DNA from 4 places in the Streptomyces sp. NPDC088387 genome. Region 1 is predicted to be linked to each of the others. Evidence: riboswitches for the same ligand, from Rfam matches in the RefSeq annotation. Region 1 holds a riboswitch; each other region holds the start of a gene.
The links. A riboswitch is a leader RNA that binds a small molecule or an ion and turns the genes downstream of it on or off. The one in region 1 is predicted to bind cyclic di-AMP.
Positions count from the first base shown of each region.

Region 2: it holds a riboswitch for cyclic di-AMP, as region 1 does, so the genes downstream of both, ACIQAC_RS36220 (transglycosylase family protein) here and ACIQAC_RS16940 (M23 family metallopeptidase) in region 1, are expected to answer to the same signal.
Region 3: it holds a riboswitch for cyclic di-AMP, as region 1 does, so the genes downstream of both, ACIQAC_RS33290 (C40 family peptidase) here and ACIQAC_RS16940 (M23 family metallopeptidase) in region 1, are expected to answer to the same signal.
Region 4: it holds a riboswitch for cyclic di-AMP, as region 1 does, so the genes downstream of both, ACIQAC_RS13940 (transglycosylase SLT domain-containing protein) here and ACIQAC_RS16940 (M23 family metallopeptidase) in region 1, are expected to answer to the same signal.

Region 1 covers NZ_JBIVNC010000005.1:511,390-516,362, reverse strand. Annotated here, with positions in the region: gene ACIQAC_RS16950 (M16 family metallopeptidase) at 1-1,258, shown strand, start outside; gene ACIQAC_RS16945 (M16 family metallopeptidase) at 1,255-2,643, shown strand; cyclic di-AMP (ydaO/yuaA leader) riboswitch at 2,835-2,996, shown strand; gene ACIQAC_RS16940 (M23 family metallopeptidase) at 3,010-3,804, shown strand; gene ACIQAC_RS16935 (GntR family transcriptional regulator) at 4,003-4,695, shown strand; gene ACIQAC_RS16930 (HPr family phosphocarrier protein) at 4,888-4,973, opposite strand, start outside.
Region 2 covers NZ_JBIVNC010000019.1:105,678-110,650, reverse strand. Annotated here, with positions in the region: gene ACIQAC_RS36230 (cytochrome P450) at 1-1,239, shown strand, start outside; gene ACIQAC_RS36225 (transglycosylase family protein) at 1,494-2,627, shown strand; cyclic di-AMP (ydaO/yuaA leader) riboswitch at 2,825-3,020, shown strand; gene ACIQAC_RS36220 (transglycosylase family protein) at 3,024-3,719, shown strand; gene eno (phosphopyruvate hydratase) at 4,070-4,973, shown strand, end outside.
Region 3 covers NZ_JBIVNC010000016.1:79,669-84,641, forward strand. Annotated here, with positions in the region: gene ACIQAC_RS33280 (ATP-dependent Clp protease proteolytic subunit) at 116-751, shown strand; gene ACIQAC_RS33285 (hypothetical protein) at 758-1,066, shown strand; cyclic di-AMP (ydaO/yuaA leader) riboswitch at 1,406-1,613, shown strand; gene ACIQAC_RS33290 (C40 family peptidase) at 1,617-2,090, shown strand; gene ACIQAC_RS33295 (ATP-binding protein) at 2,217-2,675, opposite strand; gene ACIQAC_RS33300 (helix-turn-helix domain-containing protein) at 2,888-3,745, shown strand; gene ACIQAC_RS33305 (DUF397 domain-containing protein) at 3,756-3,980, shown strand; gene ACIQAC_RS33310 (8-amino-7-oxononanoate synthase) at 4,153-4,973, opposite strand, start outside.
Region 4 covers NZ_JBIVNC010000004.1:534,845-539,817, forward strand. Annotated here, with positions in the region: gene ACIQAC_RS13930 (peptide MFS transporter) at 1-537, shown strand, start outside; gene ACIQAC_RS13935 (CocE/NonD family hydrolase) at 578-2,566, shown strand; cyclic di-AMP (ydaO/yuaA leader) riboswitch at 2,874-3,009, shown strand; gene ACIQAC_RS13940 (transglycosylase SLT domain-containing protein) at 3,015-3,488, shown strand; gene ACIQAC_RS13945 (HAD family hydrolase) at 3,600-4,424, opposite strand; gene ACIQAC_RS13950 (FAD-dependent oxidoreductase) at 4,679-4,973, opposite strand, start outside.

The sequences.
Region 1 (4,973 bases):
CCCGGTGGCGGCGGTGTGCCTCTGGTACGACGTCGGCTCGCGCCACGAGGTCAAGGGGCGAACCGGCCTGGCTCACCTCTTCGAGCACCTGATGTTCCAGGGCTCCGCGCAGGTCACGGGCAACGGGCACTTCGAGCTGGTGCAGGGCGCCGGCGGCTCGCTGAACGGCACCACCAGCTTCGAGCGCACCAACTACTTCGAGACCATGCCCACCCACCAGCTGGAGCTCGCGCTCTGGCTGGAGGCCGACCGCATGGGCTCGCTGCTCGCCGCCCTGGACGAGGAGTCCATGGAGAACCAGCGGGACGTCGTCAAGAACGAGCGCCGCCAGCGCTACGACAACGTCCCCTACGGCACCGCCTTCGAGAAGCTCACCGCCCTCGCCTACCCGGAGGGCCACCCCTACCACCACACGCCGATCGGCTCGATGGCCGACCTGGACGCGGCCACGCTGGAGGACGCGCGCGCGTTCTTCCGCACTTACTACGCGCCCAACAACGCCGTGCTGTCCGTGGTCGGCGACATCGACCCGGCGCAGACGCTCGCCTGGGTCGAGAAGTACTTCGGCTCCATCCCCGGTCACGACGGCAAGCCCGCCCCCCGCTCCGGCCAACTCCCCGAGACCATGGGCAAGGAGCTGCGCGAGGTCGTCGAGGAAGAGGTCCCCGCGCGCGCCCTGATGGCCGCCTACCGGCTCCCGGAGGACGGCACGCGCGCGAGCGACGCGGCCGACCTGGCGCTCACCGTCCTCGGCGGCGGCGAGTCGTCGCGGATCTACAACCGGCTGGTACGACGCGACCGTACGGCCGTGGCGGCGGGCTTCGGTCTGCTGCGGCTCGCCGGAGCGCCCTCCCTGGGCTGGCTGGACGTGAAGACGTCCGGCGACGTCGAAGTGCCGGTCATCGAGGCCGCGATCGACGAGGAGCTCGCCCGGTTCGCCGCGGAGGGCCCCACGGCCGAGGAAATGGAACGCGCGCAGGCCCAGTTGGAGCGCGAGTGGCTGGACCGGCTCGGCACGGTGGCCGGCCGCGCGGACGAACTGTGCCGGTACGCCGTCCTGTTCGGCGACCCGCAGCTCGCCCTGACCGCCGTCCAGCGGGTCCTGGAGGTGACCGCCGAGGAGGTCCAGGAGGTCGCCAAAGCGCGCCTGCGGCCCGACAACCGCGCGGTGCTCGTCTACGAGCCCACGGCCCCGGAAGCAGAGGACACCGAAGGCGCGGAAGCCGCCGGCGACGAGAACGAGGAGGCGGCCAAGTGACCGAGCTCGCCCAGATGGACTTCCACCCCCAGCCGCAGGCCGGCGAGGCCCGCCCCTGGGCGTTCCCCGCGCCCACGCGCGGCACGCTCGACAACGGCCTGACGGTGCTGCGTTGTCACCGCCCCGGCCAGCAGGTCGTCGCCGTCGAGGTGCTCCTCGACGCGCCGCTGGAGGCCGAACCCGCGGGCCTGGACGGTGTGGCCACGATCATGGCCCGCGCGTTCTCCGAGGGCACCGACAAGCACTCCGCCGAGGAGTTCGCCGCCGAGCTGGAGCGCTGCGGCGCCACCCTGGACTCGCACGCCGACCACCCCGGTGTACGCCTCAGCCTCGAAGTCCCGGTCTCCCGGCTGCCGAAGGCCCTCGGACTGCTCGCCGACGCCCTCAGGGCGCCCGCGTTCGCCGACAGCGAGGTCGAGCGGCTGGTGCGCAACCGCCTCGACGAGATCCCGCACGAGCTGGCCAACCCCTCGCGGCGCGCCGCGAAGGAGCTCTCCAAGGAGCTGTTCCCTGCGACCGCGCGCATGTCGCGCCCGCGCCAGGGCACCGAGGAGACCGTCTCGGGCATCGACTCCGGCGCCGTACGGGCCTTCTACGAGAAGCACGTGCGTCCCGCGACCGGCACCGTGGTGGTCGTCGGCGACCTGACCGACGTCGACCTGGACGCCCTGCTGGCCGACACGCTCGGCGAGTGGACCGGCTCCTCGGCCGCGCCTCGGCCCGTGCCGCCGGTCACCGCCGACGACACCGGCCGGGTCGTCATCGTGGACCGGCCCGGCGCCGTCCAGACCCAGCTGCTCCTCGGCCGCGTCGGATCCGACCGGCACGCGCGCGTGTGGCCGGCCCAGGTGCTCGGCACGTACTGCCTGGGCGGCACCCTCACGTCCCGCCTGGACCGGGTGCTGCGCGAGGAGAAGGGCTACACCTACGGCGTGCGCGCGTTCGGGCAGGTCCTCAGGTCCGCGCCCGACGGCAGCGGTGCCGCGATGCTCGCCATCAGCGGCTCCGTCGACACGCCGAACACGGGACCGGCCCTGGACGACCTGTGGAAGGTCCTGCGCACGCTCGCCGCGGAGGGGCTCACCGACGCGGAGCGCGACGTCGCCGTGCAGAACCTCGTCGGTGTGGCGCCGCTCAAGTACGAGACGGCGGCGGCCGTCGCGAGCACCCTGGCGGACCAGGTCGAGCAGCACCTGCCCGACGACTTCCAGGCCACGCTCTACCAGCAGCTCGCCGCGACCGGCACCGTCGAGGCCACCGCGGCCGTCGTCAACGCCTTCCCGGTGGACCGGATCGTGACCGTCCTGGTCGGCGACGCCGCGCAGATCAAGGCGCCCGTGGAGGCCCTCGGCATCGGCGAGGTCACCGTGGTGACGGCCGAGTAGCGGCACGCGCGTGGAGGGGCCCTGGTGACCGCTGTGTCACCAGGGCCCCTTTATGTCGGAATTGCGGGAGAGGCTGTGTGTCTGACCTGTGGCATGCGCTACAAACGCCCTGATCGGTTTGGGGATTGAAAGATGTCCCCTTTAGCGTCGTCCGGGCTGTCCGTCGGGCACCGCGCCGCATCCGTGGCACCGGACAGCCATCGCCGAGTCCCCGCAGGCGCGAGCCTGGGGAGCCGGGGACCCACACGTAGTCCCTGGGGTGAATCGGACGCCCGCGCGCAGCGTGGGGGCCCGTAGGAGACCTTCCTGCTCCGAACCCGTCAGCTAACCCGGTAGGCGAGAAGGAAGGAAAGGACCAGCCACTCCATGGCGTTCACGCGCGCCACCGGGAAGCACCGGCGTACCGGTCGTCCCAGCCGAATACAGCGCACCACCGCCCGCGCGGCGGGTGTCGCGGCCCTCACCACCACCGGCGTCATCGGCTCCCTGGCAGCTCCGGCGCTCGCCGCCGAGCCGGCCGTCGAGGAGACCGGACTGCTGCCGGTCATCAGCATCGGCGACTCGGTCGCTGCACAGATCGACGCACAGGCCGCCGCCCAGAAGCAGGCCGCCGAAGAGGCGGCGCGGAAGAAGGCCGAGGCGCTCGCCAAGAAGCGCGCCGAAGAGGCCGCCAAGAAGCGGGCCGAAGCACTCGCCAAGAAGGAACGCGAGGCCGAGGAGCGCGCCGCCCGCGAGGCCGAGCGCAAGCGCCTCAACACCTACGTCACGCCGATCACCGGCTCGTACGTCTCCACCGGCTACCAGGCCGGCGGCTCCCTGTGGTCCTCCGGCAGCCACACCGGCGTCGACTTCCACGCCGCGAGCGGCACGTCCGTCCACGCGGTCGGCTCCGGCACGGTCGTCGAGGCCGGCTGGGGCGGCTCGTACGGCAATCAGGTCGTCATCAAGATGAACGACGGCACGTACACCCAGTACGGCCACCTGTCGTCCATCGGCGTGTCGGTCGGCCAGACGGTCACCCCCGGCCAGCAGATCGCCCTGTCCGGTGCCACCGGCAACGTGACCGGCCCGCACCTGCACTTCGAGGCCCGCACCACCCAGGAGTACGGCTCGGACATCGATCCGGTCGGCTACCTCCGCTCGCACGGCGTGAGCCTCTGACGCTCCCGCGCGGTACACCGCCGTACCGACGACAGGCCCCGGCTGCCCCGCCGGGGCTTTCGTCGTTTCCGCGCGTTGTCTGTCCAAAAAATATCCCTGGATTCCGGTCTCCCGTCGGATATTCACGCGCATTGCAATAGAGTCACGGAACACGCGTCCATCGTCGACGTTTCACGGGGATTAAGGCGGAGGTCGGTCATGCGAATTCCGGCGCACTCGGTGTGCACCGCGATCCGGGACGACATCGTCGCCGGTGTCTACGAGCGCGGCGGCCGACTCACCGAAGAAGTCCTCGCCCGCCGCTACGGCGTCTCGCGCGTCCCCGTCCGGGAGGCACTGCGCACACTGGAGGCCGAGGGCTTCGTGGTGACCCGGCGGCACGCGGGCGCGTGCGTGGCGGAACCCACCGAGCAGGAGGCCGCCGACCTGCTGGAGATGCGGATGCTGCTGGAGCCGCTCGGCGCCGCGCGGGCCGCCCAGCGGCGCACCGAGGCGCATCTGAAGGTGCTGCGCGGTCTGGTCCGGCTCGGCCAGGAGCGGGCCAGGAGAGGCAACAGCGACGACCTGCGCTCCCTGGGCAGCTGGTTCCACGAGACCCTCGCCCAGGCCTCCGGCAGCCCCGCCCTGATCTCCATGCTGACCCAGCTGCGGCACAAGATCGCGTGGATGTACGCGGTCGAGGCGCCGCTCGCGCCCGCGGACTCCTGGGCCGAGCACGGCGCCATCGTGGACGCCGTGGTGCGCGGCGACAGCGAACGCGCGCGTGCCGTCACCGCACAGCACACCGAGCGCGCCACGGCCGCGCACCGCCTGCGCTTCCACGGGGGCGGCGCCGCCGACCGTGTGAGGACTTCGCAACATCCCGTAAACATGTCGGGCCAGCGGCTTTAACAAAGGCGCCGTATACAAAGAGTGGGGATATTTGGTGGCCGTGAATTCCGGCTGCCATTTTCCGGTTCGGTGCGGAAGTTCTCCGCTCTTTATCGCGATGTGCCCGCCATGAAATCGGGCGGGCCCGGCGAGGAAACGGCGAAGCCGCGCCGCCGGTGGGCGACGCGGCTTCATTTCCGCCGGAGAGATCTGTCAGACGGTCTCGGGGAGCTCCTCAAGACCCTCCGCGACCAGCTTGGCCAGACGGTCGAGGGCCGCGTCCGCGCCCTCGGCGTCGG
Region 2 (4,973 bases), on a different contig from region 1:
CCGCTCTTCACCTGGGAGTTCGCCACCAACCCCTACCCGGCGTACGCGTGGCTGCGGGAGCACGCCCCCGTGCACCGGACGGAGTTGCCGAGTGGTGTGGAGGCCTGGCTGGTCACGCGGTACGCCGACGCGCGGCAGGCGCTGGCCGACGGGCGGCTGTCCAAGAACCCCGCGCATCACGACGAACCCGCGCACGCCAAGGGCAAGACCGGCATCCCCGGTGAGCGCAAGGCCGAGCTGATGACCCATCTGCTCAACATCGACCCGCCGGACCACACCCGGCTGCGCCGGCTGGTGTCGAAGGCGTTCACACCCCGCCGGGTGGCCGAGTTCGCGCCACGGGTGCAGGAGTTGGCGGACGGGCTCATCGACCGGTTCGCGGAGAAGGGGGAGGCGGATCTGATCCACGAGTTCGCGTTCCCGCTGCCCATCTACGCGATCTGCGATCTGCTGGGTGTCCCGCGCGAGGACCAGGACGACTTCCGGGACTGGGCGGGGATGATGATCCGGCACGGTGGCGGTCCGCGGGGCGGGGTCGCGCGGTCGGTGAAGAAGATGCGCGGCTATCTCGCCGAGCTGATCCACCGCAAGCGCGAGGCGCTCCCGGAGAGCGCGTCGCCCGGCGAGGACCTCATCTCCGGGCTCATCCGCGCCTCCGACCACGGTGAGCACCTCACGGAGAACGAGGCGGCGGCGATGGCGTTCATCCTGCTGTTCGCCGGGTTCGAGACGACGGTGAACCTGATCGGAAACGGCACGTACGCGCTGCTGACCCACAACGAGCAGCGCGGCCGCTTCCAACGGGCCCTGGACGAGGGGGACACCGGCCTGCTGGAGACCGGTGTCGAGGAACTGCTCCGCTTTGACGGGCCGGTGGAGCTGGCGACGTGGCGGTTCGCCACCGAGCCGCTGAGTCTGGGCGGACAGGACATCGCGGCCGGGGATCCGGTTCTGGTGGTGCTGGCGGCGGCCGACCGCGACCCGGAGCGGTTCGCCGACCCGGACATCCTCGACCTCTCCCGTCGTGACAACCAACACCTCGGTTACGGGCACGGCATCCACTACTGCCTCGGTGCCCCGCTCGCCCGGCTGGAGGGACAGACCGCGCTCGCCACGCTTTTCAGCCGTCTTCCGGACCTGCGCCTGGCGGCCGACCCGGCCGAACTCCGCTGGCGCGGTGGCCTCATCATGCGCGGACTGCGCACCCTGCCGGTCGAGTTCACCCCCGAGCGTCCCTGAAACCCGGGCGGGACGCCCACCGTCGGACCCGGCCGGCACCCCGGGCGCCCTGACGCACAGACAGTCACCTCACCCCCGTACCTCCTGACATACAGTCATCAAAAAGATGACATCACCTCACGTCTGTGATCTTCACGTGATCTACGCGGCATTAACTTGTGACAAGTGATCGACTGCCGCTACTTTCACCCATCAGTGCGACGTCGAACACCAGGCGCCGCGCGGGTCACCGCTGTCTCGCGAAAGGTCACCGCATGCTCCCCGGGAACGGCCGCCACCGTCGCCCCCGTCAGGCTCCGGCGCTCCTCGTGGCGGCCGGCGTGACCGGCTCGGCCATCGCCATCCCGCTCCTCGGCGCCGCCGGCGCGAGCGCGGCGAGCGGTACCACATGGGACGCCGTCGCGGAGTGCGAGAGCGGCGGCGCGTGGAGCGCGGACGAGGGCAACGGCCGTTACGGCGGTCTGCAAGTGACCCAGCAGGACTGGGAGAGCTACGGCGGTCTGGACTACGCGGCCAGTGCCGACCAGGCCAGCCGTTCGCAGCAGATAGCCGTGGCCGAGCGGATCCTCGCCGACCAGGGGGTCGGCGCGTGGTCCGTCTGCGGCCTGGTCCACGGACTCACGCAGGACTCCAAGCCGGCCGACGTCGACACCGGCGTGGGGGGCGACGCGACGTCCGGCTCCTCCAGCGAGTCCGACGCGAACGACTCCAGCGGCTCGAATGGCCTGAATGGGTCGAACGATTCGGACAGTTCGAACAACACGGACGGTTCCGACGGCTCGACCGACGGCCGGACCGATTCCTCCGGCTCCTCCGACTCCACCGGATCGTCCGACCCGTCCCAGTCGCCCGATTCCTCCGACGGCTCGGACTCGCCGTCCGATTCGTCCACTTCGCCCTCCGGTGACGCTTCGGGCGACACCGACCCCTCGGGTGAGCCGGACGGAACGGACGATTCGGCCACCCCGGTCTCGCCGAGCGACCCCGCCGCCGACCCGGCCGGCGACCCCTCCGGGGCAAACGGCGATGAATCGGACAACTTCCCGCAGGAAGTCGGCTCTTCGTACCTGGTCGACACCGGCTCGCTCTCCGGCACGGGCCGCCATCGTGGCAACAGCGCCGACGAGGACGCCGTGGGGGACCGTACGGTCATCTCCCCGGACGCCTCCGCGGGCTCCTCCGGCCGTCACGCCTCGCGCGGCAGCGGCGACGCACGCGACCCGCTCGACAGCTCCTACACCGTCCGCAACGGTGACACTCTCTGCTCCATCGCCGACTCCCTTGGCTTCGACGGCGGATGGCGCAAGCTCTACGCGGAGAACGAGGAGTCGATCGGTACCGACCCGAACCGCATCGTCCCCGGTCAGACCCTGGAACTCGGGGCCTAACCGGACGAAAGGCAACGGGAGTTCGCGTCACACTTCGCGCTGAATGTCCGGTTTGGTGAAAGTGTGGGATGAGTCTCAGAAGCCCTGATCGTCTTTGAAATTCGGCGAATCGCGTGTCTACGGTCAACACCGCTCGCAGCAGTGAGCCCCGACAACCGCCACGCCGAATCCTGCCGGTGGTCGTCCGGGAACAGTCGTCGCGTCAAGCGCCGTAGGCAGGAGCGGGGGACCCACAGGTAAGTGCCGGGCCCGGCGGTCGAGGTGACTCGATGTCGGAACCGGCTTGGGGTGTAGCCGTGCCGTACGGGACGAAAGCCTCGTACGAGACACGGCCGGGCAACTCAACCGGCCCGAACCCGACAGCTCACCTCGCAGGCGTCGGTGAGGGGATCAACCATGCTGTTTTCCGGCAAGGGCAAGCACCGCCGCCCGTCCAAGGCCACCCGTGTCGTCGCGCTCGCCGGTGTCACCGGTGCCGCCGTCGCCGCCCCGCTGATGGCGGCCGGCAGCGCCTCCGCCGCCACCGCGTCCGAGTGGGACGCCGTCGCCCAGTGCGAGTCCGGCGGTGACTGGTCCATCAACACCGGCAACGGTTACTCCGGCGGCGTGCAGTTCTCCCCGTCGACCTGGGCCGCCTACGGCGGTACGAAGTACGCGGCCGCCGCCTACCAGGCCAGCAAGGCCCAGCAGATCGAGATCGCCGAGAAGGTCCTCGCGGGCCAGGGCAAGGGCGCCTGGCCGGTCTGCGGCGTCGGCCTGTCCAACGCCGCCTACAACGGCGGTGGCTCGACCACCCCGAGCCAGCCCTCCACCGAGTCGCAGAGCGGCACGGACCGTTCCTCGGAGGAGCAGAGCGCGTCGCGTTCGCAGGAGCGCCCCGCCGCCCCGAAGAAGGAGACCGTCACGACGCCGACCGGCGCCAAGGTCAAGAAGGGCGACGGCGAGTACAAGGTCGTCAAGGGCGACTCGCTCAGCGCCATCGCCGCCGAGCACGACGTCAAGGGCGGCTGGGCGAAGCTGTTCGACCTGAACAAGGACATCGTCGACGACGCCGACGTCATCTTCCCGGGTCAGCAGCTGCACCTGAAGTGACCCACGGCTCGCGCACAGCCGAGCCCCAGTCCCCCCACAGCCTCTCCCCCCATGCTTGAGGTGCTTCCTCTCAGAGGCTCCCGTGCGGGTCCCCCCGTCCCTCGCGGGTTCCCCGTCCCGGTGCGCGTTCCCCCGTACGCACCGGGACGGGGCTTTTCTATGCCTTCGCACACCACCGTGGCCGGCCGTACGCCACGGCTTGGACACCCGTCTTTGTTTCGTTCGGAAACATTTTACGATCGGTTCTGTCCGCGGGATGGTCGACCGGCTGGCCGAACGCACCAAGCCGGTTAGGCTCGTCTCGCAGAGCCGCTGCGGTCCTGCCCCACCGCGTCACATCCACGAAGGAGATGCTCGTGCCGTCCATCGACGTCGTCGTAGCCCGGGAAATCCTGGACTCCCGAGGCAACCCCACGGTCGAGGTCGAGGTCGGCCTCGACGACGGCAGCACGGGTCGTGCCGCCGTTCCGTCCGGCGCCTCCACGGGTGCCTTCGAAGCCATCGAGCTCCGCGACGGTGACCCCAACCGCTACCAGGGCAAGGGTGTCGAGAAGGCCGTCCTGGCCGTCATCGAGCAGATCGGCCCGGAGCTCGTCGGCTACGACGCCACCGAGCAGCGCCTGATCGACCAGGCGATGTTCGACCTGGACGCCACCGACAACAAGGGCTCGCTCGGCGCCAACGCCATCCTCGGCGTCTCGCTCGCCGTCGCGCACGCCGCCTCCGAGGCCAGCGACCTGCCGCTCTTCCGCTACCTCGGCGGTCCGAACGCGCACCTGCTGCCCGTTCCGATGATGAACATCCTGAACGGCGGCTCGCACGCCGACTCCAACGTGGACATCCAGGAGTTCATGATCGCGCCGATCGGCGCGGAGTCCTTCTCCGAGGCGCTGCGCTGGGGCACCGAGGTCTACCACACCCTCAAGAAGGTGCTGAAGAGCAAGGGCCTGTCCACCGGCCTCGGCGACGAGGGCGGCTTCGCCCCCAACCTCGGCTCCAACCGCGAGGCCCTCGACCTCATCCTCGAAGCGATCAAGGAAGCCGGTTACGTGCCCGGCGAGCAGATCGCCCTCGCGCTCGACGTCGCCGCCTCCGAGTTCTACAAGGACGGCAAGTACCTCTTCGAGGGCAAGGAGCGCTCCGCCGCCGAGATGACGGAGTACTACGAGGAGCTGGTCGCCGCCTACCCGCTCGTCTCCGTCGAGGACCCGCTGTTCGAGGACGACTGGGCCGGCTGGAAGGTCCTCACCGACC
Region 3 (4,973 bases), on a different contig from region 1:
TAGCTTACGGGCCGACCGGAACGTACGTCCTGTACATTTTATACAGAGGGAGCCGCCCGCGACCCCTCGCGCACCGCCCTGCCCTGCCCTGCTCCGCCGCAAGGAGGCGTTGACCATGGATCAGCCGTCCGCCCGTTACGTCCTGCCCGAGTTCACCGAGCGCACCAGCCACGGGCACCGGACGCTCGATCCGTACGGGAAGCTGCTGGAGGAGCGGATCGTCTTTCTGGGCACGCCGGTCGACGACACCGCGGCGAACGACGTCATGGCCCAGTTCATGCACCTCGAGTACCAGGACCCGGACAGCGACATCTCGCTCTACATCAACTCCCCCGGCGGCTCGTTCAGCGCGATGGCGGCGATCTACGACACCATCCAGTACGTCGGCTGCGACGTGGAGACGATCTGCCTCGGGCAGGCCGGATCCATGGCGTCGGTGCTGCTGGCGGCGGGCACACCCGGGAAGCGGCTGGCGCTGCCGGGCGCGCGGATGGTGATCCACCAGCCGTCGCTGCCGGAGCCGGTCCACGGGCAGACCAGTGATCTCACCATCCGGGCCGCGGAGTTGGCGCGCGTACGCACCCGCCTGGAGGAGATGCTCGTACGGCACACGGGGCGGGCACAGGTACAAGTGAGCGCGGACATCGAGCGTGACAAGGTGCTGACCGCGCAACAGGCTCTGGAGTACGGCCTGGTGGACCGGATCGTCTCCAGCCGCAAGACCACAGGCCCGACGCCCGACGCGAGGTGACCGCCGATGCTGCGACCGGAAGACCCCCCGCTGCCCGCACTGACCCGCGCCGAGGGCGAGTTGATCGACCGCTACCTGGACGTCGTCGATCTGCTCGGCCGGGTCAATCCGGCGCAGAACACCGACACCTACAGCGGGTTGCGGGCCGCGCAGGCACTGGTGGCCCGTGCCACCGAGCTGCGCGACGCGCTCGCGCTGATGCACCGCCGGGGCGAGACCGCGCTGCACGCGCCGACGCTCGCGCGGGCGCTGACCGTGCTGGACGGCGAGCGCCGGACGGCGCGCGTCACCCTTCCGCCGCGCTCCGAGAGTTGACGCGACGGCACCTGAATCCGCATACTCACCGGCTTTCCCGGTCCGTCCGCGGCCGGTTTCAAACGGACCAAAAGGCGTACCCCCGTTCGGCGTATTCGCAGGTCGTTGCGCGGAACCCGCACGGTTGCGCAAGGCCCATCCCGCCATGGCGGAACTGGGGACTCCGCCGCTGGTCCGAGGGGTCATCAGGACGTTGACGCGCGTTCGAACATAGAGATGTCCACCCGAACGGGTGAGTGGTGAGTAACAACACAAATCCCCGGTTCCGTTGGGATTTTCGGACACAAGTAGGTGAAGATCCCTGACTGACGACAAGACCCCGCCACCGCGGCGGGGCGGTCCGGGCGGACGCCGAGTCCTGCCGCCTCCCGGATGACCGGTCGACAGGAGTGGATCGGCAGGAGTGGAGGACCCAGGCACGACGGGCCGCCGGAGCGCGCAGTTGGCTTCGAGCAGTCCTTGGGGTGAAGCCGCCTTCGGGCGGCCGGGCTACTTCGCCAGCCCGAATCCGACAGGTCATCCTTCACAGGCGGCTGACGAAGGGTTGCGCATGACCGCGCTCAATCGTGTCCCGTCGCTCATGGCTCGGGCCGGTACGGCCTCGGCCCTCACGTTGGTGGCCGTGAGCGGCTCCGTCGTGGTTCCGGGATTCTCCTCAGAGGCCTCGGCAGCCACGCCGGCAACGAAGGCGCTCCAGGTCGCGGCTTCGAAGAAGGGGTCCCCGTACAAGTACGGGGCCACCGGACCGCGCCGTTTCGACTGCTCGGGTCTGACGCTGTACTCGTTCAAGAAGGCAGGCAAGAAGCTGCCGCGTACGGCTTCCCAGCAGTACAACAAGACGAAGCACATCTCCGCCAAGAGCCGCAAGGCCGGCGACCTGGTGTTCTTCCACTCCGGCTCCAGCGTGTACCACGTGGGGATCTACGCCGGTAAGGGGAAGATCTGGCACTCGCCGAAGACCGGAGACGTTGTCCGTCTACAGAAGATCTGGACCAAGAGTGTCTGGTACGGGCGCGTGAAGTAGCTCCGAGGAGGCGGTGACGGCGCCCTGACGCGCCGTCACCGCCCTTCGGGCGGGCTGTGCTGCCCGCACCGGCCGCGCCGGGCTCAGCCGGCGCGGCCGGCGGCCGTGCGCCACTCGGACGCGTCTCTACGGCTCCTGCTGTCCCGCGGCGGTCACCGGTCTCGCCGGCACCGTCCACGGCAGTTCGATGGCGACGGTCTTGCCGCCCTCCCGGGTGGGCCGGACGCTCAGCTTTCCGCCGCACTCCGCGGCCAGCCAGCGGATGATCACCAGACCGCGGCCGTTGTCCTGCTGGACCGCCGCCGGCAGCCGCTTCGGAAACCGGGGATGACTGTCCGTCACCCCGATGCGCAACTGTTCGTCACGCTCCAGCGACAGGTCCACCGTGAAGGTGGGTGACTGCCCGAGGGTGTGCTGTACGGCGTTGGTGGTGAGTTCGGAGACGATCAGCCGGATGGTGTCCGCCAGTTCCGTGTTCGGCGGCAACCCCCATTCCGCCAGGGTGTCGACCACGTAGCCGCGGGCCGTGGAGACCGAAGCGGGATCGCTCGGCAGAGTGACGGATGCTTCGAGATGATCTGCCATGGCGACGTCGTCCCTTTCCCACGGGACCGCAGTCCGACACGGAGCGGATGGTTCGAGTACGGTCCCGGACTGGTGCTACGCCGCCAGACTGCCATTAGCGGGCCTGTCACGGTGGCGATCCACCAAGATATGCATATATCTGTCGCTCGAAGCGGTGAACTCTGCGACGGCAGAGCGTATTTGGGCGGCTCGGAAGGAGTAAGGAGTACCCCATGCAGCACGGTCCCGCGGTGCGCCGCCGGAAACTGGGCGCCGAACTGCGTGCCCTGCGCGCCCGCGTGGGCCTCACCAGTGGCGAGGCGGCCGCTCTGGTCGGCTGGCACCAGTCCAAGGTCAGCCGGATCGAGACCGGCGCGAGCGGTGTGAAACCGGCCGATGTGCGGTTACTCCTGGACGCCTACGGCGTCGAGGAACCCGAACTGCGGGAACTGCTCCTCGCCCTCGCGGGCTCCGAGGACCTCGGCCGGCACCACTGGTGGCACGCCTACCGGGGTGTGCTGCCGCCGACCTACCGGGACTTCATCAGCCTGGAGTCGCAGGCCAGGACGATGCGCACACTGGAGACCTCGGTGGTGCCGGGGCTGCTCCAGACGCCCGACTACGCCCGCGCGGTCACCCGGGCCGCCGTCGAGGGGCTCGACGAGCAGCGGGTCGACGCGCTGGTGGAGGTGCGTCTCGCCCGGCAGGACGTGCTGCTCGCGAGGCCGCCGCTGGAGCTGAACGCCGTCCTGGACGAGGCCGTGCTGCGGCGGGAGGTGGGCGGGCCCGACGTGATGGCCCGGCAGCTGGAACGGCTCACGGAGGCGGCCAGGCTGCCCCAAGTGCGGCTGCAAGTGCTGCCGTTCGCCGCCGGGGCGCATATCGGCGTCACCGGCCCTTTCGTTATCTTCTCATTTCCGAGCACTTCTGATCTGGACGTGGTTGTTCTCGACCACTTGACGAGTAGCCTCTATCTCGAACGGAAAGAAGACCTGGAGGCCTACAGCGAGGCCTTCAACACCCTTCGGATCCACGCCCTTTCACCCGAGGACTCGTTGGATTACATCGCCGGGATAGGTGACGGCGCATGAAGGAGGCACCATGACTGCACTGCCTCGACACGTACCTTCCAGTGACCGACTGCACGGCGTGCCATGGCTGCGCAGCAGCTACAGCACGGGCGCGAACAACTGCGTCGAGACGGCGCGGCCGCGCCGCGGCCCCTGGGCCGGACTGCTCGCCGTGCGTGACTCCAAGGATCCGGCCGGACCCGCGCTGCTCTTCTCCCCCGAGAGCTGGGCGGGGTTCACGGCCGCGTTCCGCTGATCCGGGCAAGCCACCACTCGGACCCGCTCCCAGACCCCTCACTCAGACCCCGTACTCAGACCCTGACCGAGCACCATCCGACCGATCACTTTCGATCAGCTCCGGGCCGCGTGTGATCCGGCCGACCGGCCGCGTCACACGTTCGAGCGACACACTGCCGTGGTTCGCCGACTCATGGTCGCGTCTCGCAGATGACCCGGACAGCATGTTCGACCCGTTCCTCGGAGAGGTCCGCGCGGGCCGTCAGCCGCAGCCGCGAGACCCCGTCGGGCACGGACGGCGGGCGGAAACAGCCCACGGCCAGCCCGGCGGCGCGGCACTCGGCGGCCCACCGCACGGCCCCCTCCGGGGACGGCGCACGCACGGAGACGACCGCCGCGTCGGGACGTACCGCCTCCAGGCCCTCGGCCGTCAGCCGCGTGTGCAGTTCCGCCGCCACACCTCGCGCCCGCCCGGCCCGCTCCGGCTCGCGGCGCAGCAGCCGCAGGGCCGCGAGAGCCGCGCCCGCAGCCGCGGGGGCGAGCCCGGTGTCGAAGATGAAGGTCCGCGCCGCGTTGACCAGGTGGTCGACGACCTTGGCGGGCCCGAGGACCACACCGCCCTGGCTGCCCAGTGACTTCGACAGGGTGGCCGTCACGACCACGTCCGGCGCGCCCGCGAGCCCCGCCGCGTGTGCCGCGCCCCGGCCGCCCTCGCCGAGCACACCGAGCCCGTGCGCGTCGTCCACCACGAGTCCGGCCCCGTGCTCGCGGCACGCGGCGGCGAGGGCGGGCAGCGGGGCGGCGTCGCCGTCGACCGAGAACACCGTGTCGGACACCACGACCGCCGGCCCCTCGTGCGTGCGGAGCGCCTTGCGCACGGCGTCGGGGTCGGCGTGCGGGACGACCTGGGTGGTGCCGCGGGCCAGCCGGCAGCCGTCGATCAGGGAGGCGTGGTTGCCCGCGTCGGAGACGATCAGCGAGCCGTGCGGGGCCAGTGCGGTGACCGCGGCGA
Region 4 (4,973 bases), on a different contig from region 1:
TCGACCAACGCCGAGACGAAGATCCTCGGCTTCGACTTCCCGGCCAGCTGGTACGCCTCCGCGCTCGGCGCCTTCGAGGTCGGCCTCGCGCCCTTCGTGGCCGCGCTGTGGGTGCGTATGGGCCGCCGCCAGCCGCACGCCTCCAACAAGATCGCCATCGGGGTGGTGCTCGGCGGGCTGTCCTTCCTGCTGATGGTCCTGCCCACCTCCGGCCACTCGTCCGACGACTACCTCATGTCCGTCTGGTGGATCGTCGGCTCCTATCTGCTGCTCGGCCTCGGCGACATCCTGCTGGAGACCTCCGGCATGTCCGCCACCACCAAGCTGGCGCCCGCCGCCTTCTCCAGCCAGACCATGTCCCTGTGGTTCCTGTCCCTGGCGCTCGCCAACGGTGTCCAGGCCCAGACCGTGAAGCTCTACGACGACGTCTCCAAGCCCGCCTACTTCGGCGTCAACGGCGCGATCGCGGTCGCCGCCGGACTCGCCGTGATCGCCGCGGCGCCCTGGCTGCGCCGCACGATGCACCCCGTCCACTGAAGCCGCCGACCGAGCCGACCGAACCACTGGGGTCCCCGTCATGCACATCCGTACGTCCTTCCCCCACGAGACGACCCACGACGACGTCCGCATCCCGCTCGCGGACGGGACCCTGCTCTACGCGCGCGTGTGGCGCCCGCTGACCAACGAGCCCGTACCCGCGCTCCTGGAGTACCTCCCCTACCGGCTCACCGACTGGACGGCGCCGCGCGACTTCCAGCGCCACCCCTGGTACGCGGGCCACGGCTACGCCTCCGTCCGCGTCGACGTGCGCGGGCACGGCAACAGCGAGGGCCTGCCCGGCGACGAGTACTCGGCGACGGAGCTGGCCGACGGCGTCGAGGTGGTCAACTGGCTGGCGGCGCAGCCCTGGTGCGACGGCAAGGTCGGTATGTTCGGCATCTCCTGGGGCGGGTTCAACTCCCTCCAGATCGCGGCCCTCGCGCCCGAGCCGCTCAAGGCGATCGTCACGGTCTGCTCGACCGACGACCGCTATGACAACGACGTGCACTACATGGGTGGTTCCGTCCTCGCGGTGGACATGCACGCATGGGCGGCCACCATGCTCACCTTCGTGTCGCGCCCGCCGGACCCGCGGTACGCCGGCGAGGCCTGGCGGGAGATGTGGCTGAACCGCCTGGAGGCGGTGCAACCCCTGCTGCACACCTGGCTCGGCCACCAGACGCGCGACGACTACTGGCGGCACGGCAGCGTCTGCGAGGACTACGGGGCGATCAAGGCCGCGGTGCTCGCCGTCGGCGGCTGGCACGACCCGTACCGCGACACCGTGCTGCGGCTCGTCGAACACCTCCCGGCCGACCGGGTGCGCGGACTGATCGGCCCCTGGTCGCACCAGTACCCCGACCGCGGCCTGCCGCCGGGCCCGGCGATCGGCTTCCTCCAGGAGACCCTGCGCTGGTGGGACCACTGGCTGAAGGGCGAGGGCGACCTCCCCGAGCCCCTGCTGCGCGCCTACGTCAGCGACTCGCACCCGCCGGCCACGGTCTACGACACCCTGCCGGGCCGCTGGGTCGGCGAGCCCGCCTGGCCCTCCCCCGCCGTCACCCCCGTCACCTACGCCCTCCAGGGCGCCCCCCTGCCGGTGCGGTCCCCGATGCACACCGGCGTCGACGCGGGCCGCTTCTTCCCCTTCGGGAACGACGCCGACCTGCCGCCGGACCAGCGCGAGGAGGACGCGCGGTCGGTCTGCTTCGAGTTCCCGCTGGGCGAGGAGACCTGGGTGCTGGGACGGCCGCGCGTACGGCTGCGGCTGCGCTGCGAGGTGCCGCGCGGACAGGTGGTCGCCCGGCTCTGCGACGTCGCCCCGGACGGCTCCTCGACCCTGGTGACCCGGGGCGTGCTGAACCTGTCGGCGCGCGAGGGCCGGGACCGGGCTGTGCCGTGGACACCGGGCGCGACCGAGGAGGTGTCGTTCGAGCTGAACGGCATCGGGCACGCCTTCCCGGCCGGGCACCGCGTCCGGCTGGCCGTCTCCTCGGCGTACTGGCCGTGGATCTGGCCGCAGCCCGGCTCCGAGGCCGGCTTCACGCTGGACCCGGCGGGCAGCGCCCTGGAACTGCCGGTCCGCGCGCCGGCACCCGACCAGGGGATCGGTTTCGAGGAGCCCGAGCAATCGGCTCCGCTCGGTGTCTCCTCCCCCGTCACGCTGGACGAGCCGCGTCCCGAGCGGCTGGTGGTGCGGGACGTGGCCAAGGGCGAGTGGCGGCTGGAGGTCGACCCCCGGTACGGCGGGACCCGCGTCTATCCCGACGGGCTGGAGTTCACCGAGGACGCGCTGGAGACGTACACGGTCACCGAGGGCGACGCGCTGTCCGCGCGGACCCGCTCCGACTGGACGGTCCGCCTCCACCGGCCCGAACTCGCCTGGGACACGACGGTCCGGACGCGGTCGGAGATCCGGTGCGAGGAGGGGGAGTTTTTGACCTCCAATGAGGTGATTTGCACCGAGGGCGACGACGTGGTCTTCCATCGCACCTGGGAGAAGCGGATTCCACGGACGGCTGGTTGATAGGGACTTGGGCTCATTGCCCGATTTACCACTCTTGCGATCGTGCGTGACATGACTCACTGACGCATGCGCACAGGAATTTCACAGACCCGCGCCGATTCACCTTTGCGGGTCCGCGAGTTGACCCTTTCCAGCAGCAAAGGATCATGCGCGGCAAACACCCGGAAAGAAGATCACAAGCCGCTATATGTGAATCCGCTACTTGTTTCGGACATGGGCTTCGCATACGTTCCAGCGCTGTCGGGCGGACGCCTAATCCTGCCGCCGCCCACACCACCGACAAAGATCCACGGCAGGAGTGGGGGACCCAGGTAAGTCGCCGGGCCGGACGTCGAAGGACGCGCCGGAACGGCTCGGGGTGAAGCCGTGCCCGCAAGGGCCCGGCCGGGCACCTCCCCGCCCGAACCCGACAGCTCACCTCGCAGGCGTCGGAGAGGAATCCATCCCCATGTCCGCATTGCACCGCTTCACCTCCATGCGCCGCCTCACCCGCACGCTCGCCGTCGCCGGCACCGGCGCGGCCGTGCTCGCGCTGCCGGTCATCGGCGCCACCAGCGCGTCCGCGGCCACCCCGACCGCCACCAAGGCGGTCACCGCGTACCCGAACAACCTCGACGGCTGGATCCGCGAGTCGCTCTCCGTCATGGCGCAGAACGGCATCCCGGGCACCTACGACGGCATCTACCGCAACGTGATGCGCGAGTCCTCCGGCAACCCGTCTGCCGTCAACAACTGGGACTCCAACGCCCTCGCGGGCACGCCCTCCAAGGGCCTGCTCCAGGTGATCGACCCGACCTTCGCCGCGTACCACGTGCCCGGCACCCTGTACGACCCGTACGACCCGGTCGCGAACATCGTCGCCGCCTGCAACTACGCGGCCGCCCGGTACGGCTCCATCGACAACGTCTTCGGCGCCTACTGACCGAGCGCATTGCTTTGCGGGTTGGGGCCCGTAAAGGAACGCGACTGTTTTGTACGCGACTGCTTTGTTGGGGCCGTGAGGGGTGAATTCCCTTCGGGGAAAGAGCCGTTCTCAGGGAAAGAGTCGTTCGAGGACGACGGCGATGCCGTCGTCCTCGTTCGACGTCGTGACCTCGTCGGCCACCGCCTTGAGTTCGGGGTGCGCGTTGGCCATCGCCACCCCGTGCGCCGCCCAGTCGAACATCGGGATGTCGTTGGGCATGTCCCCGAACGCGATGGTGTCCTCGGCCCGCACACCGAGCCGCCGGGCCGCCAGCGCGAGACCGGTCGCCTTGGTCACCCCGCATGGCTGGAGTTCGACCGTCCCCGGGCCCGACATGGTGACCGTGGCGAGCGAACCGACCACCGAGCGGGCCACCGACGCCAGCTCGTCGTCGGACAGCGAAGGATGGCGCAGCAGCACCTTGCTGATCGGCTCGGCCCACAGTTCGTCGCGCCACCCGACCCGCACCGCGGGCAGGGTCGGGTGCGGCATCAGATAGCCGGGCTCGATCAGCGTCAGCCCGTGCACCCCGTCCTGGTCGACCGCCGCGTACACCTGGCCGACCTCCGCCTCGATCTTGCCGATCGCGGTCTCGGCCAACTCCCGGTCCAGGGTGACCGACCAGAGCAGGCGGTCCCGGCCGGCGTCGTACAGCTGCGCGCCCTGTCCGCACACCGCGAGGCCGGTGCTGCCCAGCTCGGCGAGGAGCGGGCGGACCCGGGGCGCGGGCCGGCCGGTGACCACGAGATGCCGGGCCCCGGCCCGTGCCGACCGGGCGAGCGCGGCCAACGAGCGGTCGGAGAAGGTGTCGTCGCCGCGCAGCAGGGTCCCGTCCAGGTCGGTGGCGACAAGTGCGTACGTGGTGCGCGCGGCATATGCGGTGGGTGCGGCCATGATCAGAGAATACGGACATCGCGCGGCACCGACCCGGTGCGAACCGGACGTCGGCCGGGTTCCCCCGCGTCCCGTCCGCACCAGCCAACTCCCCTGTACCATTCGGCCCTTTGCCCGGACGGGCCCCGCGTCGGCCCGCGGGGCGCCGTGAGCGCGCGTTGAAAACGGATCCGGTTTTCACTCCCACGTGGGGTATGCGAACGCCCGGGGGTGGGTGTCGGCGCCCGAACCGGGTGCGCCCCGGGTGGGCCGGGTCAGCCGTGGGCCGCCGCGAGATGGTCCGCAAGGCGCGGCGAGGCGAACTCCGTACCGCAGACGAACCGCATCACCGGACCGTAGGAGGAGGCCGCGGGCAGGCCGGTGAAGTACAGGCCCGGGACGGAGGAGCGGAAGCCCGCGCCGAGTCGCGGGGTGCCGCGGCTGACCTCCAGACGGGTGCGCAGCTCCGGGCCGAGGAAGTCCATCGCGGCGAGGTCCACGCGGTATCCGGTGGCGGCGACGACATGGTCCGCGGTCAGTCGCTCCGGCCGGCCCTCGTGGGTACGGACC